2 regions of the Nitratireductor mangrovi genome follow, and region 1 is predicted to be linked to the other one. Evidence: riboswitches for the same ligand, from Rfam matches in the RefSeq annotation. Region 1 holds a riboswitch; the other holds the start of a gene.
What was found. Region 1 has a riboswitch for S-adenosylmethionine ahead of metX (homoserine O-acetyltransferase MetX). Riboswitches for the same ligand answer to the same signal wherever they lie in the genome.

Region 1 (7,094 bases):
CGAGCCCCCGAAAAGCTTGCGCGGCCTGAGCGTAACGCTGCGCGACGTTTCGGTGATGCTTGCAGGTGACGCGCGCGTCGCGGTGAGCGGCCCGATCGCGGTCGACAGCGAGGGACTGGTCAACGCGAAACTGCAACTCACCGCGCACAAGCCTCGCGAAATCGCCGCCTTCCTCGCCGATCTGATGCCCGAACAGCGCGGCCAGGTCACATCGGTGGCGGCGGGCCTCGCGGCCCTTGGCGAGACACCGAGCCTGCCGCTCACCATCGTCAAGGGTCAGGCCCGCCTGGCCTTCGTCACCCTCGGCGACATCCCGCCGCTGAGGTAGGCGGGTGCCCGACCGAAGCTACGGCTTCGGCGGATGCGCGACGACGTGGCGGCCGAAATCCGGCACGTCGATTTCCTGACCGGCCTCGATGATCGACTTGCGCACCGCGCGCGTACGCGTGAAGAGGTCGAACAGCTTTTCGCCGTCACCCCAGCGCACGGCGCGCTGCAGCGCCGAGAGGTCTTCGGAAAACCGCGCCAGCATCTCCAGGATGGCGTCGCGATTGTGCAGGCAGACGTCACGCCACATGGTCGGATCGGACGCGGCGAGCCGGGTGAAATCGCGAAAGCCCGAGGCGGAATATTTGATCACCTCGGACTTGGTCACCGCTTCGAGGTCGTCGGCGGTGCCGACGATGTTGTAGGCGATGATGTGCGGCAGGTGCGAGACGATGGCCAGCACCATGTCGTGGTGCTGCGGATCCATCACGTCGACCTTGGAACCGCAGGCCTCCCAGAACCGGGTCAGGCTGCTGATCGCCTCCGCGTCGGTGCCGGGCAGCGGCGTGAGGATACACCAGCGCCCGTCGAACAGGTCGGCAAAGCCGGCGTCCGGACCGGAATGCTCGGTGCCGGCGATCGGATGGCCGGGGATGAAGTGGACATTGCCCGGAAGCTCGGGCTGCATCTGCGTAATCACCGAGCCCTTGGTCGAGCCGACATCGGTGACGATCGCGCCCGGCTTCAGCGCCGGCCCGATGGTCTGTGCCACCGCGCCGGACGCACCGACCGGTACCGACACGATGACCAGATCAGCTCCCGCGACCGCCACAGCGGCGTCGGCATGATATTCGTCGCCAAGCCCGAGCTCTTCGGCGCGCTTCAGCGTTTCCGCCGAGCGTGTCGCGATGGCGATGCGGCCGGCCAGTCCGCCGCGTCGCATCGCATGGGCGAGCGACGAACCGATGAGGCCGATGCCCACCAGGGCAACGCGTTCAAACATCGGGCCAGCCATCTTTCAGTCTTTCAGAAAGTCCGCGAGGGCGGCAACCACGCCTCGGTTCGCCTCCTCGGTGCCAACCGTCATGCGCAACGCGTTAGGAAACCCGTAGCCGGCGACGCGCCGCAGGATATAGCCGCGCGCGGTCAGATAGTCGTCGGCGAGCGCCGCCGAATGCCTTTCGTCGGGAAAGTGGATCAGCACAAAGTTGCCGATGCTCGGCGTCACGCGGAGGCCGAGCTTCGTAAGTTCCCGCGTCAGCCACGACAGCCATTGCTCGTTGTGCTCGACCGACTTCGCGACGTGCTCGCGGTCGCGGACCGCAGCCACCCCGGCCTCGATCGCCGCGGCGTTGACGTTGAACGGCCCGCGCGTGCGGTTGAGCGCCGCAATCACATGCGCCGGCCCGTAGAGCCAGCCGATCCTGAGTCCGCCAAGGCCGTGCGCCTTGGAGAAGGTGCGTGTCATGACGACGTTCTCGAACGATGAGACGAGCTCGATGCCGGCCTCGTAGTCGTTGCGGCGCACGTATTCGGCATAGGCCGCGTCGAGCACTAGGAGCACGTTCTTGGGCAGACCGGCATGCAGGCGGCGCACCTCTTCGAACGGGACGTATGTGCCGGTCGGATTGTTGGGGTTGGCAAGGAAGACGATCTTCGTCTTTTCGGTCACCGCCGCCAGGATGGCGTCGACATCGGCGGTTTCGTCCTTTTCCCTGACCGACACCGGGACCGCGCTCGCCGCCTGGATGTAGATCTTGTAAACGAGGAAGCCGTGCTCCGTGAAAATCGCCTCGTCGCCGGGACGCAGATAGGCCTGGGCGAGGAGGCCAAGCGCCTCGTCCGAGCCGTTGGTGCAGATCAGGTTCGCCGGGTTGAGTCCATGCACCTCGCCGATCGCCTCGCGCAACCTGCTCGCCGCGCCATCGGGATAGAACTCCAGCGCCGCCGCCACGTTGCGCACTGCCTCCACCGCCTTTGGCGACGCGCCAAGCGGGTTTTCGTTCGAGGACAGCTTGAACACCTTCGCGACACCCGCCGGCGCTTCACTCTTGCCGGGAACATAGGCGGCGATGTCCATCACACCGGGTTTCGGCTCGGGACGCACGGGCTGGGTCATCGCTGGGGTTCCTGTCGCGGAAGTGAGAAAAGGCGGCTTGCTCTAGCAAAGCTTTGACGTTGACGCAAAGGCCGCTGCGGGATAAGTACCGGCCTCCGTGGTGATTTGGCCGGTCGGCTTGCAGCCACGTTAAACAAGTCGCTAAAGGGCCGTTTGGATTGATCAACCGGCTTTGCCAGCGCGCAATTGCCGGTTTTTTGCTGCCTGCGGCAAAGTCCGGCCGAGGTAGGAAGATGGCGGCACGACGTGCCCGAAACGACACGGCCTCGAACCAGGCCAACGAACCGTCGAGCCAGGTGCTGAAGCTCGGCGAAGACCGGCCGCTGCGGCTCGATTCCGGCAAGACGCTCACACCGTTCCAGATCGCTTACGAAACCTACGGCACACTCAACGAGGCGCGCTCCAACGCCATCCTGATCTGCCATGCCCTGACCGGCGACCAGTATGTCGCCAGCCGCAACCCCGTGACCGGCAAGCCGGGCTGGTGGGAACTGATGGTCGGGCCGGGCCGGGTGGTCGACACCGATCGCTTCTTCGTCATCTGCTCCAACGTCGTCGGCGGCTGTCTGGGTTCGACCGGACCGGCCTCGATCAATCCGGACACCGGGCGCGCCTACGGTCTCGACCTGCCCGTCATCACCATCGCCGATATGGTGCGTGCGCAGGTGATGCTGATCGACCATTTCGGCATCGATCGCCTGTTTTCCGTCATCGGTGGCTCGATGGGCGGCATGCAGGTGCTGGAATGGGCGGCGAGCTATCCCGAGCGCGTCTTCACCGCCCTGCCGATAGCCGCCGGCGCACGGCATTCGGCGCAGAACATCGCCTTTCACGAGGTCGGCCGCCAGGCGGTGATGGCCGATCCCGACTGGTGCGGCGGCCGCTACATCGAGGAAGGCCGGCGACCCGAGAAGGGGCTAGCCGTGGCACGAATGGCCGCCCACATCACCTATCTGTCGGAGACGGCGCTGCACCGGAAATTCGGGCGCAACCTGCAGGACCGCGAGAACCTCACCTTCGGTTTCGACGCCGACTTCCAGATCGAGAGCTATCTGCGCCACCAGGGCATGACCTTCGTCGACCGCTTCGACGCCAATTCCTATCTCTACATGACCCGGGCGATGGACTATTTCGACCTCGCAACCGACCGCGGAGGGCTCCTGGCCGACGCCTTCGCCAATTCGCCGACCCGTTTTTGCGTCGTCTCCTTTACCTCCGACTGGCTTTTCCCGACCGCGGAAAGCCGCATGGTGGTGCGGGCGCTGAATGCCGCCGGCGCGTCGGTCTCCTTCGTCGAGATCGAGACCGACCGCGGCCACGATGCCTTCCTGCTCGACGAGCCCGAGCTGTTCGCCGCCGTCCGCGGCTTTCTCGATTCCGCGGCGCGGGCCCGTGGTCTGGAGCCGGTCCTGTGAGCGTCAACAACGAAGCCCGCGTCGACCTGCGCATGGTTGCGGGCCTGATCGACCCGCGCGCCCGTGTCCTCGATGTCGGCTGCGGCGACGGCGAATTGCTGGAACTGCTTGCGCGCGAGAAGCAGGTCGACGGACGTGGCATCGAGATCTCGCAGCGCGGTGTCAACGAATGTGTGGCGCGGGGCCTGTCGGTGATCCAGGGCGATGCCGACACCGATCTCGGCTACTACCCCGACAAGGGCTTCGACTACGTCATCCTGTCGCAAACCCTGCAGGCGACCTACAACCCGAAGGAAGTGCTGGCGCAGCTATTGCGGATTGGTGATCGCGCCATCGTCTCGTTCCCCAATTTCGGGCACTGGCGCGTGCGCTTCTCGCTGCTGTTGCGCGGCCGCATGCCGGTGACCCCGGACCTGCCTCACAGCTGGTACGACACGCCCAACATCCATTTCTGCACCATCCGCGACTTCGTCAATCTTTGCGACGAGATCGGCGCCACGGTGGAAAGCGCGACCGCACTCAACGCCTATGGTCAGAAGATCGGCGTCTCGATGCCATGGTGGTTCTGGAACTTCTTCGGCCAGCAGGCGGTGTTCCTGCTGAGGCGGTGACCGCCGCTATGCGGCCTCGGCGTCGCGCTCCTTCTCGAGCCCTTCGAAGAACCAGGAAAGCTCCTGGACGCACTCGGCCATCAGGTCGAGGTCGACCGGGCCGATCCTGGCCAGGCAGACGTCGAGATCATCGACATCCACCCCTTCGGCGACAAGTTCCAGGATGAACTTCGTCAGTTGGTGCTTGTCGTCGAGGCGTCCGTCCACAGCCGCAGTCCAGATGTAAATGCGGACATTTTGACGCGGTTATGGTTAGCGGAGTCTTAACTCGGGCTCTCGTTCAGCCGCGGCCGGCCAGGAGACGGGCCGCCTCGTCCACAATATCGCGCGTGAGGTCGCCGGCCGGGATGGCCCTACCGAGGGCTGCGGCCTGTCCGGCCCAGAGCGGCGAAAAATCGCTCGTACCCGCCGCCTCGCCCTTGGACCTGAGGGGGGCCACCGCCGCCACGGCGAGCGGAAAGGCAGGCGCGTCGGCGCTCATCGGCCCGACTTCCAAGACGATGCGGTTCAAGAGCCCACGCGCAGGACGCCCCGTAAAGACATTGGTGAGTACCGTGCGGTCGTCGCGCGCTTCGGCAAGGGCCGCGCGGTGTCCGGCTCCGGTCAGCGCCTCGGGCGTCTGCAGATAGGCGGTTCCGATCTGGACCGCCGCCGCACCGAGCATGAAGGCGGCCGCCATGCCGCGCCCGTCCGCGATGCCGCCAGCAGCGATCACCGGCACCGAAACGGCGTCGACCATCTGCGGCACCAGCGCCATGGTGCCGGGCTGCGTGCTGATGTCATCGTTGAGGAAGATGCCGCGATGGCCGCCCGCTTCCGCGCCTTGTGCGATGATCGCGTCGCAGCCGCGCTGCTCGAGCAGGACCGCTTCCGCCACCGTCGTTGCCGAGGCGATCACCCGGGCCCCGGCCGCCTTGACGCGCACCAGCAACTCCGCCTCGGGCAGGCCGAAGTGGAAACTCACCACCTCCGGCCGCAATTCCTCGACCAGAGCGCAGCTCTCCTCGCTGAACGGATTGCGGCCGGGCCCGGAAGGAATGGTCCCCGGATCGATGCCGAATTCTTCGTAATAGCCGGCAAGCCGCCGGCGCCAGGCAGATTCCCGAGCCGGATCGGCCTCGGGCGGCGTGTGGCAGAAGAAATTGAGATTCACCGGCCTGTTCGTTCGTTGCCGGATGATGCCGATCTCGTTGCGGATCTGCCCCGCGCCGAGCATGGCGCAGGGCAGCGAGCCCAGACCGCCCGCCTCGCAGACCGCGATCGCGAGTTCGGATCCCGAAGAGCCAGCCATCGGCGCTTGCAGAATGGGACGCTCGATCGAAAACAGGTCGAGGATGCGTCGGTCCGGCCACATGGCAGGCTCCTTTCGCTACAGGCGCTCAGGGCGCGGTTTCGGGATCGTGCAGGGTGCGTGTGGCGCCTTGCGGCGAAAGCACGGGCACGAAAACGCGGCGCGAAGCACGCTGGGCCACCGGCAGGCCCTGATAGAGACGCTTTTGCGCCTCCACGATCAGGACGCCGCAGAAGATCGGCCACAAGCGCCGGCCGGTGTTTTCGATCAACCGGTGAAACCGCAGCATCCAGCGCTTGCGCGACGGCGGAAAAAAAAGCGCCTCGCTCCACGGGCCGGGGGTGAAGTTGGTTTCGCGCAACAGCGTCGTGAGCTGGCTGCGTGACCACGGTCGACCGGTACCGAAAGGCGTGTGTTCGAAGCGAGCCCAGACCCCACGCCGGTTGGGCACCACGATCACCAGCCGGCCGCCCGGCGCCAGCACCCGCCACAGCTCCATCAGCGTCTCGCGCGGATTCTCGGCATGTTCGAGCGAATGGACCATCAGGATGCGGTCGATCGAGGAATCGAACAGCGGCAGTTCCTCGTCGAACACCAATGCGGTTGCCGACGGAGCGTTGGGTGGCCAGGCCACCGCGCCTTGCGCCGCCGGCATGAAGGCGAACACCCGCTCGGCGTCGGCCCCGAAGCGCTCCAGCCAGGGTACCGCATAGCCAAGTCCGATCAGCCGCTCGTTGGGGATCTTCGCCCACACGCTCGAAAGCGCCATGGTGATGGAACGCTCCGCCAGCCGCCCGAGGACGGAAGCATAGAAGGCGCGCAGGTCGACAATATCCAGATACATGGCGCGAACGGTATCCGCGCGAGGGATGCCTCGCAAGAATATCGCGGCGGGGGTGACAACGACGCCGGCGGCGGCCTATCGTCCCGCCACCGAAGGAGCAGACCAAATGACCCTGGCGATCGAGCAATTCATGTGCCGCAGCGACAATTTCGGCGTGCTGGCGCACGACCCCCAAAGTGGCGAGACGGCGGTGATCGATGCGCCTGAAACGGCACCGATCCTCGCGGCAATCGAACGCACCGGCTGGAGGCCGACCCTGCTGCTGGTCACCCATCATCATGGCGATCATGTCGAGGGCAATCTGGCGCTGAAGGAAAAGTTCGGTCTGAAGATCGTCGGGCCGGAAGCAGAGGCAGCGAAGATTCCCGGCATCGACGATACGGTGAAGGACGGCGACAGCTTCGCTTTCGGTGGCGAGACGGTCGAGGTGATCGCCACGCCCGGGCACACCGCAGGCCATGTCTGCTATCATTTCCCGCAATCACATGTCGCGTTCACCGGCGATACGCTGTTCGCACTCGGCTGTGGGCGGCTGTTCGAGGCCAAG
Region 2 (7,094 bases), 1.6 Mb from region 1:
TCGAGGCCGGCTACCGGATGATGTCGCCGACGCATTTCTTCGACAATGCCATGGCCGGCTCCGCGCACGGCATCGAGAAGGGCGGGCTGACGGAGGCCGGACGCGAGATGATCCGACGCATGGAGGCGGTCGGCATGATCGTCGACATTTCGCACGGTTCGGTGCCCCAGATCGACGATGTGCTGGTGATGGCGAAGCGCCCGGTGGTGGTCTCGCATACCGGGGTCAGGGGAACCTGCGACAACAACCGCAACCTGAGCGACGACCAGTTGCGCGCCATCGCGGCCAATGGTGGCCTGGTCGGCGTCGGCTTCTGGCAAACCGCCATCTGCGGCAACGATGCGGCGGCCATCGCGCGGGCGCAGCGCTACGTCGCCGACCTGATCGGGGCAGAGCATGTCGGGCTCGGCTCGGATTTCGACGGCGCGGTCGGGGTGCCTTTCGACGCCAGCGGAACCGGCCTGCTCACCGAGGCGCTGCTCGCCGAAGGCATGGCGGAACCCGATATCGCCAGGGTGATGGGCGGCAACCAGATCCGGCTGCTGCTGGAACTCTTGCCGGACTGACCGGTATCACCATGACAGATGCCCTACCGGGGTATACGAACACGACAGATCGGGAAGATCAGATGATGCGAGTGACCTTGCTTAAGATGGCTGCTGCCGGCCTTGCGCTGGGACTGATGGCCGGTGCCTCCCGTCCGGCGCAGTGCAGCGCCGACAGCTACAAAGCCGCCGCAGGTAAGCTTGCTGCCTATCTGAGGACGGCTGGTTTCACGAAAAATCAGGTCGCGTTTCTAAGAACGCAGGCTGACCGAGAAGTCCGTACGTTGCGGGCGAACGCGCTTGGTAGCCAGGCCCGGCCATGCGGGATCGACTCCGCCCGCGCACACGTGATCGCCTGCACGCGTGCCCAACTCCCCCCGCTCCTTGCGAGCACCAAAGCACCGCTCGATTCTGTCTCCAAACAGGCGATCTGGGGAAGGTCCGACCGCACCGTTCGCGAAGCCTTGTTCGCCGGTGGTTTTTATTCCTGTCTTGGTGCCGCGAAGGACGCGCTGTTCGTCAACTAGCTGGCACAGCGCTCGCGCCACCATCGTTGCTAGCGGAAATGCTTGGAGAGCTTCAGGCCCTGGGCCTGGTAGTTGGAGCCGAGATCGGCGCCATAAAGCGCCTTCGGGCGCGACAGCATGTGCTCGTAGACCAGCCTGCCGACGATCTGCCCGTGTTCTAGGATGAAAGGAACCTCATGGCTCCTGACCTCCAGAACGGCGCGGCTGCCGGTGCCGCCGGCGCCTGAATGGCCGAAGCCGGGATCGAAGAAGCCGGCATAATGCACGCGGAACTCACCGACCAGCGGGTCGAACGGCGTCATTTCGGCGGCATAGTCGGGCGGCACATGCACGGCCTCGCGCGAGACGAGAATATAGAACTCGTCGGGATCGAGGATCAGTTCCGGCTGGTCGCGGATGAAAAGCGGCTCCCAATAATCGACGACGTTGAGCGCGTCGCGCTTGTCGACATCGATCAGCGCGGTGTGGTGCTTGGCTCGGTAGCCGACGAGCCCGCCTGCCCCGGCCGCGCCCTTGAGGTCGATCGACAGCGCGATGCCGCCGCCATTGACGTTGGGCTGCTCCGACGCGACCAGCGTCTCTGTCCGATGGAGATCGAGCAGTGCCTCGCCGTCGAGCGCAGCCTTGCCACGCCGGAAGCGGATCTGTGAGAGGCGGGAGCCGGTGCGCGCGACGATCGGGAAGGTGCGCGGGCTCACCTCCAGATAGAGCGGGCCCGCATACGCCTCCGGGATCTTGTCGAACTCGGCGCAATGGTCGGCCATAACGCGGGTGAAGATGTCGAGCCGTCCGGTCGAACTCTTGGGATTGGCGGCGGCCGCCACGCCCGCGGGCAGATCGAGCCGTTCCAGCAACGGCACGATGTAGACGCAGCCGGTCTCCAGCACCGCGCCGTCGGTCAGGTCGACCTCGTGCAGCTTCAGGCGGGCAAGCTTGTCGGCGACCTTGTGTTCGGGCCCGGGCAGGAAGCTGGCGCGCACACGATAGGCGGTTTCGCCGAGGCGCAAATCGAGGCTCGCGGGCTGGATCTGGCCATCGTCGAGCGGCCGCGGCGTCGTCAGCGCGCCGGCCTCGAACAGCGCGGAAATCTCTCGATCCGGTAGGATGCCCGTCTTGCGCAAGGGTCGCCGCTCCTCAACGGGTCCGACGTTTAGCCGAGCCAAAGATTGACGCAAGGCCGCTTCGGGGCTATTGGACCTTTATCCCGTGGTGATTTGGCCGGTCGGCTTGCAGCCACGTTAAACAAGTCGCTAAAGGGCCGAACGCAAGACCGGCATGCGACTTCCGCGGCCGGTTTTTTTGTGTTCGAGGCAAGGCGATGACAACCGAAACGAAGCGCAACTGGAAGCCGGCAACGGCACTGGTTCACGGCGGCACGCTGAGGTCGGCCTTCGGTGAGACGTCAGAGGCGATGTATCTCACCCAGGGTTTTGTCTACGACAGCGCCGAGGCGGCCGAAGCCCGTTTCAAGGGCGAGGCTCCGGGTTTCATCTATTCGCGTTATGCCAACCCGACCGTCGACATGTTCGAAAAGCGCATGTGCGAACTGGAGGGCGCGGAGGACGCGCGCGCGACCGCATCGGGCATGGCCGCCGTTTCCGCAGCGCTGCTTTGCTCGGCAAAGGCGGGCGACCATGTGGTGGCTGCGCGCGCGTTGTTCGGCTCCTGCCGCTGGGTAGTCGAGACGCTGATGCCGAAATACGGCATCGAGACCACGCTCGTCGACGGCACCGACATCGAGGCCTGGAAGCAGGCGGTGCGGCCGAACACTAGGCTGTTCTTCCTGGAGAGCCCGACCAATCCGACGCTCGAAGTGATCGACATCGCGGCGGTCGCCGCGATCGCCAATGAGTGCGGCGCCAAGCTCGTGGTCGACAATGTGTTCGCCACGCCGCTGCAGCAGAAGCCGCTGGAACTCGGCGCCCACATCGTCGTCTATTCGGCGACCAAGCATATAGACGGCCAGGGCCGCTGCCTCGGCGGCATCGTGCTTTCCGACAAGAAGTGGATCGACGAGAAGCTGCACGACTTCTTCCGCCACACCGGCCCGAGCCTATCGCCGTTCAACGCCTGGACCCTGCTCAAGGGTCTGGAGACCTTGCCCTTGCGCGTGCGCCAGCAGACCGAGACGGCCGCGCGCGTCGCCGGCCACCTCGCCTGCCATTCCTCGATTGCCCGGGTGATCTATCCGGGTCGCAACGACCACCCTCAGGCCGACATCATCGCGCGCCAGATGAAGGGCGGTTCGACGCTGATCTGCTTCGAGGTCAAGGGCGGCAAGCCGGCAGCGTTCTCGTTCGAGAACGCGCTCGACATCATCCGCATCTCCAACAATCTCGGCGACGCCAAGAGCCTGGTCACTCACCCAGCGACGACCACCCACAAGAACCTTTCCGAGGAGGCGCGGCTCGAGCTCGGCATCAATCCGGGCACGGTTCGGCTTTCGGTCGGGCTGGAGGACGCCGACGATTTGATCGACGACATTGACCGCGCGCTCGCCAGGGCTGCCTGAGTCTCAGAAGCTTTTCGCTGCGAGCACGATACGTGAGACGGTGGTGTAGGCGGTGACCGCAGCGAAGGCATAGGCGATCACCGGGAACCAGTCCGGGAACAGGCAGAAACCCGCGAAAACCGCGATGGTTTCCGTGGCTTCCGCCAATCCCGTCGAAAAAAACAGCGACTTTTCACCCCGGGATTCGCTGGAGAGGCCGCGCTTTTCGGCCATGATCGCGAAGGCGAGAAAGCTGGCGCCGTTCACGTAGAAGGCGAAAATCAGCACCGCAGCCGCGACGGCATTGGCCTCTGGATCGGCCAGCGCGAAGCCGAGCGGCACGGCGCCGTAGAAGACGAAGTCGAGCACAATGTCGAGGAAGCCGCCATAGTCGGTCTTGCCACTGAGTCGGGCGACGGCGCCGTCGAGCCCGTCGCCGAGCCGGCTGAGCAGGATCAGGAGCAGGCCAAGCCATTCATTTCCAAAGGTAATCGCCACCGCCGAGGCAAGGCCGACCACGCAGGCGGCATAGGTGACGGCATTGGCGCTGACGCCCCTGCTGGCAAGGCCCGCCGCCAGCCTGTCGAGAACCGGGTCGAGGCGTCGCCGCGCCCACCCGTCAAGCATCGCAGTACCGGCAGTGCACCAACCCATTGCCCGCGCGAAGCCACCCAGCCTTGACCGGAAAACCGTTGCCGGGACAAAGGTTGACCAGCCAGGCCTGCTCGGCGAACAATCGCATCATGTGCACCCAGGAGCCTCGGACATGTATCGGGCCGTGACGCGGAACATAGAGGTGAGCGTAGAGCCTTTCTATCTCGACGACCGTTCGGACCCGTCACAATCGCGCTATGTCTGGGCCTACCGGGTGACGATCGCCAACAATTCGGACGCGTTCGTCCAACTGCTCTCGCGCTACTGGCACATCACCGACGGCGACGGCAAGGTGGAGGAGGTGCGCGGCATGGGCGTCGTCGGCGAACAGCCGGAGCTCAATCCCGGAGACAGCTTCCAGTACACCTCGGGCTGTCCGCTCACCACGCCATCGGGCATCATGGTCGGGCACTACACCATGCGCGACGCGGCGGGCGATCTGTTTGAGATCGATATCCCGGCCTTCTCGCTCGACCTGCCGGATGCCGGCCGGACACTCAACTGAACGGGTTCAGCCCTTGTCGCCCGCGGTGAAATCGGCCGGATCGAAGAGATATTCCTTGGAGCAAAACTCGCAATTGACCTTGATCGCCCCGGCTTCGACGCTTTCGGCAATCTCCTCGTCGGAAAAGCTTTCCAGGATGGCACTGATCTTCTCGCGCGAGCACGTGCAGTCGTCCGCGACCTTCTGGCCCGGAAACACCACGACACCGTGCTCGTGGAAGAGACGGTAGAGCAGCCGCTCGGCGCCGATCGTCGGGTCGAGCAGTTCGTCGGCCTCGATGGTCGCAAAAAGCGCCATCAGTTCTGTCCAGGCGTCGTCGACCTCGACTTCCGAACCTGCATCCATGGCCTCGCCATCGCCCCCGGGCAAATCGGGAAGCCGCATGCGTTCGAGGGACTCCGGCAGGAACTGCGCCAGCACGCCGCCGGCGCGCCAGCGCCCGCGCTCCTCGCCCGGCATCAACTGGCGGGCGACCGAGAGCCGCACATCGGTCGGGATCTGTTCCGACTGGCGGAAATAGGTGCGCGCCACATCTTCCAGCGAGGCGCCGTCAAGCTGCACGATACCCTGGTAACGATGCATGTGCGCTCCCTGGTCGATGGTCATCGCCATGACCCCGGTGCCCAGCAGGTCCTCCGGCGCGGTACGGCCCTCGGCCTGCGCCGCGGCAAGCCTCTCCTCATCGTAACGGGCATAGGCGCGCATGGACCCCGGCGTGGCGAAGTCAGCAACCAGCATGTCGACCGGCCCGTCGGACTGCGTTTGCAGGGTCAGCTTGCCCTCGAACTTGATCGAGCTGCCGAGCAGCGCAGTCAGCACGATGCTCTCGGCCAGAAGGCGGGCGACCGGTTCGGGATAGGCATGGCGGCCGAGAATGTCGTCGAGCATCACGCCCAACTGGACGGCGCGGCCGCGCACATCCAGCGCGCCGACATGGAACGGCACGATTACGTCGTCGCCGGCGTGACCGAAATTGCCTAGCCGCGGCTGCTCACTCACTCGGACCTTCTCCCAGAAGGCACCAGGCAAGCACCGCCTTTTGCGCATGCAGGCGGTTTTCAGCCTCGTCGAAAACAACCGAGTGCGGCCCGTCGATGACGCCATCAGTCACTTCTTCGCCGCGATGGGCCGGCAGGCAATGCATGAACAGCGCGTCGGGTTTCGCTTTCTGCATCAGCCGTTCGTTGACCTGATAGGGCACGAAGACGTTGTGTCCACGGGCACGGTGCTCCTGGCCCATCGACACCCAGGTGTCGGTCACGACACAGTCCGCCTCGCGCACGGCCTCTTCCGCCGTCTTGCAATAGGTGACGCTCGCACCCTGCGATCTCGCCCAGTCGACATAGCGGGCGTCGGGCTCCGAGCCCTCCGGGACCGCGATGTTGAGCGCGAACTCGAACCGGGCCGCCGCCTCTACGAGGGAATGAAGCACATTGTTGCCGTCCCCTGTCCAGGCGAAGAGACGCCCCTTGACCGGCCCGCGGTGCTCCTCGAAGGTCAGGATGTCGGCCATGATCTGGCAGGGGTGTGTCTCGTCGGTCAGTCCGTTGATGACCGGCACCGTGGCGTTCTCCGACATCTCCAGCAGCCGCTCGTGCGAGGTCGTGCGGATCATGATGATGTCGACGTAGCGCGACAGAACCTTGGCGGTGTCGGCGATCGTCTCGCTGCGGCCAAGCTGCATTTCCGTGCCGGTCAGCATGATCGTCTCGCCGCCAAGCTGGCGCATGCCGACGTCGAACGAGACGCGGGTGCGCGTCGACGGCTTGTCGAAAATCATCGCCATGACCTTGCCGTCGAGCGGCTTTTCGCCACTTCCCGCCCTCAGCGCCGCCTTGCGTTGCTTGGCGTCCTCGATGATGCGGCGCAGCGACGCGCGCGACACCGTCGACAGGTCGGAGAAATGCCGCGGGCCAGCGCCCGCTTGCAATCCGCGGTTCATCTCAAGCATCGGCCTTGGCGTCCGCAAGTACCGCCGCGGCAGAGCGTATGCGATCGATGGCCTGGCGAATATCGTCGTCGGTGGCGGTCAGAGGCGGCAGCAGGCGCACGACATTGTCGCCACCGGGCACCGTCAACAGGTTCTGCTCGCGGAACGCCAGATTGACCGCGGTGTTGGGCAGCTTGCATTTGAGGCCTAGGATAAGGCCGGTTCCGCGCACGGCCTCGATGACATCAGGGAACTCATCCACGATTGCCGCGAGACCCTGCTTCATCAGCAGAGACTTGCGCTGCACCTCGTCCAGGAAGCCGGGTTCGAGAACCACGTCGAGCACGGCGTTGCCGACGGCCATGGCAAGCGGATTGCCGCCGAAGGTGGTGCCATGCACGCCGGCGGTCATGCCCGTGGCAGCCTCGTCTGTTGCCAGGCA

Region 2: linked by a shared signal. The riboswitch ahead of FQ775_RS00370 (O-succinylhomoserine sulfhydrylase) and the one ahead of metX (homoserine O-acetyltransferase MetX) in region 1 are both predicted to bind S-adenosylmethionine.

What each region holds. Positions count from the first base shown of each region.
Region 1 is NZ_CP042301.2:3,326,606-3,333,699, forward strand. Features, by position in the region: gene FQ775_RS16180 (DUF2125 domain-containing protein) at 1-328, shown strand, start outside; gene FQ775_RS16185 (prephenate/arogenate dehydrogenase family protein) at 347-1,282, opposite strand; gene hisC (histidinol-phosphate transaminase) at 1,286-2,386, opposite strand; SAM riboswitch at 2,474-2,551, shown strand; gene metX (homoserine O-acetyltransferase MetX) at 2,620-3,801, shown strand; gene metW (methionine biosynthesis protein MetW) at 3,798-4,412, shown strand; gene FQ775_RS16205 (hypothetical protein) at 4,419-4,619, opposite strand; gene FQ775_RS16210 (NAD(P)H-dependent flavin oxidoreductase) at 4,693-5,766, opposite strand; gene FQ775_RS16215 (class I SAM-dependent methyltransferase) at 5,792-6,547, opposite strand; gene gloB (hydroxyacylglutathione hydrolase) at 6,654-7,094, shown strand, end outside.
Region 2 is NZ_CP042301.2:74,326-81,419, reverse strand. Features, by position in the region: gene FQ775_RS00385 (dipeptidase) at 1-566, shown strand, start outside; gene FQ775_RS00380 (hypothetical protein) at 629-1,072, shown strand; gene FQ775_RS00375 (2'-deoxycytidine 5'-triphosphate deaminase) at 1,102-2,193, opposite strand; SAM riboswitch at 2,269-2,346, shown strand; gene FQ775_RS00370 (O-succinylhomoserine sulfhydrylase) at 2,391-3,584, shown strand; gene FQ775_RS00365 (CDP-alcohol phosphatidyltransferase family protein) at 3,588-4,190, opposite strand; gene apaG (Co2+/Mg2+ efflux protein ApaG) at 4,330-4,722, shown strand; gene FQ775_RS00355 (Hsp33 family molecular chaperone) at 4,729-5,769, opposite strand; gene argF (ornithine carbamoyltransferase) at 5,714-6,673, opposite strand; gene FQ775_RS00345 (aspartate aminotransferase family protein) at 6,666-7,094, opposite strand, start outside.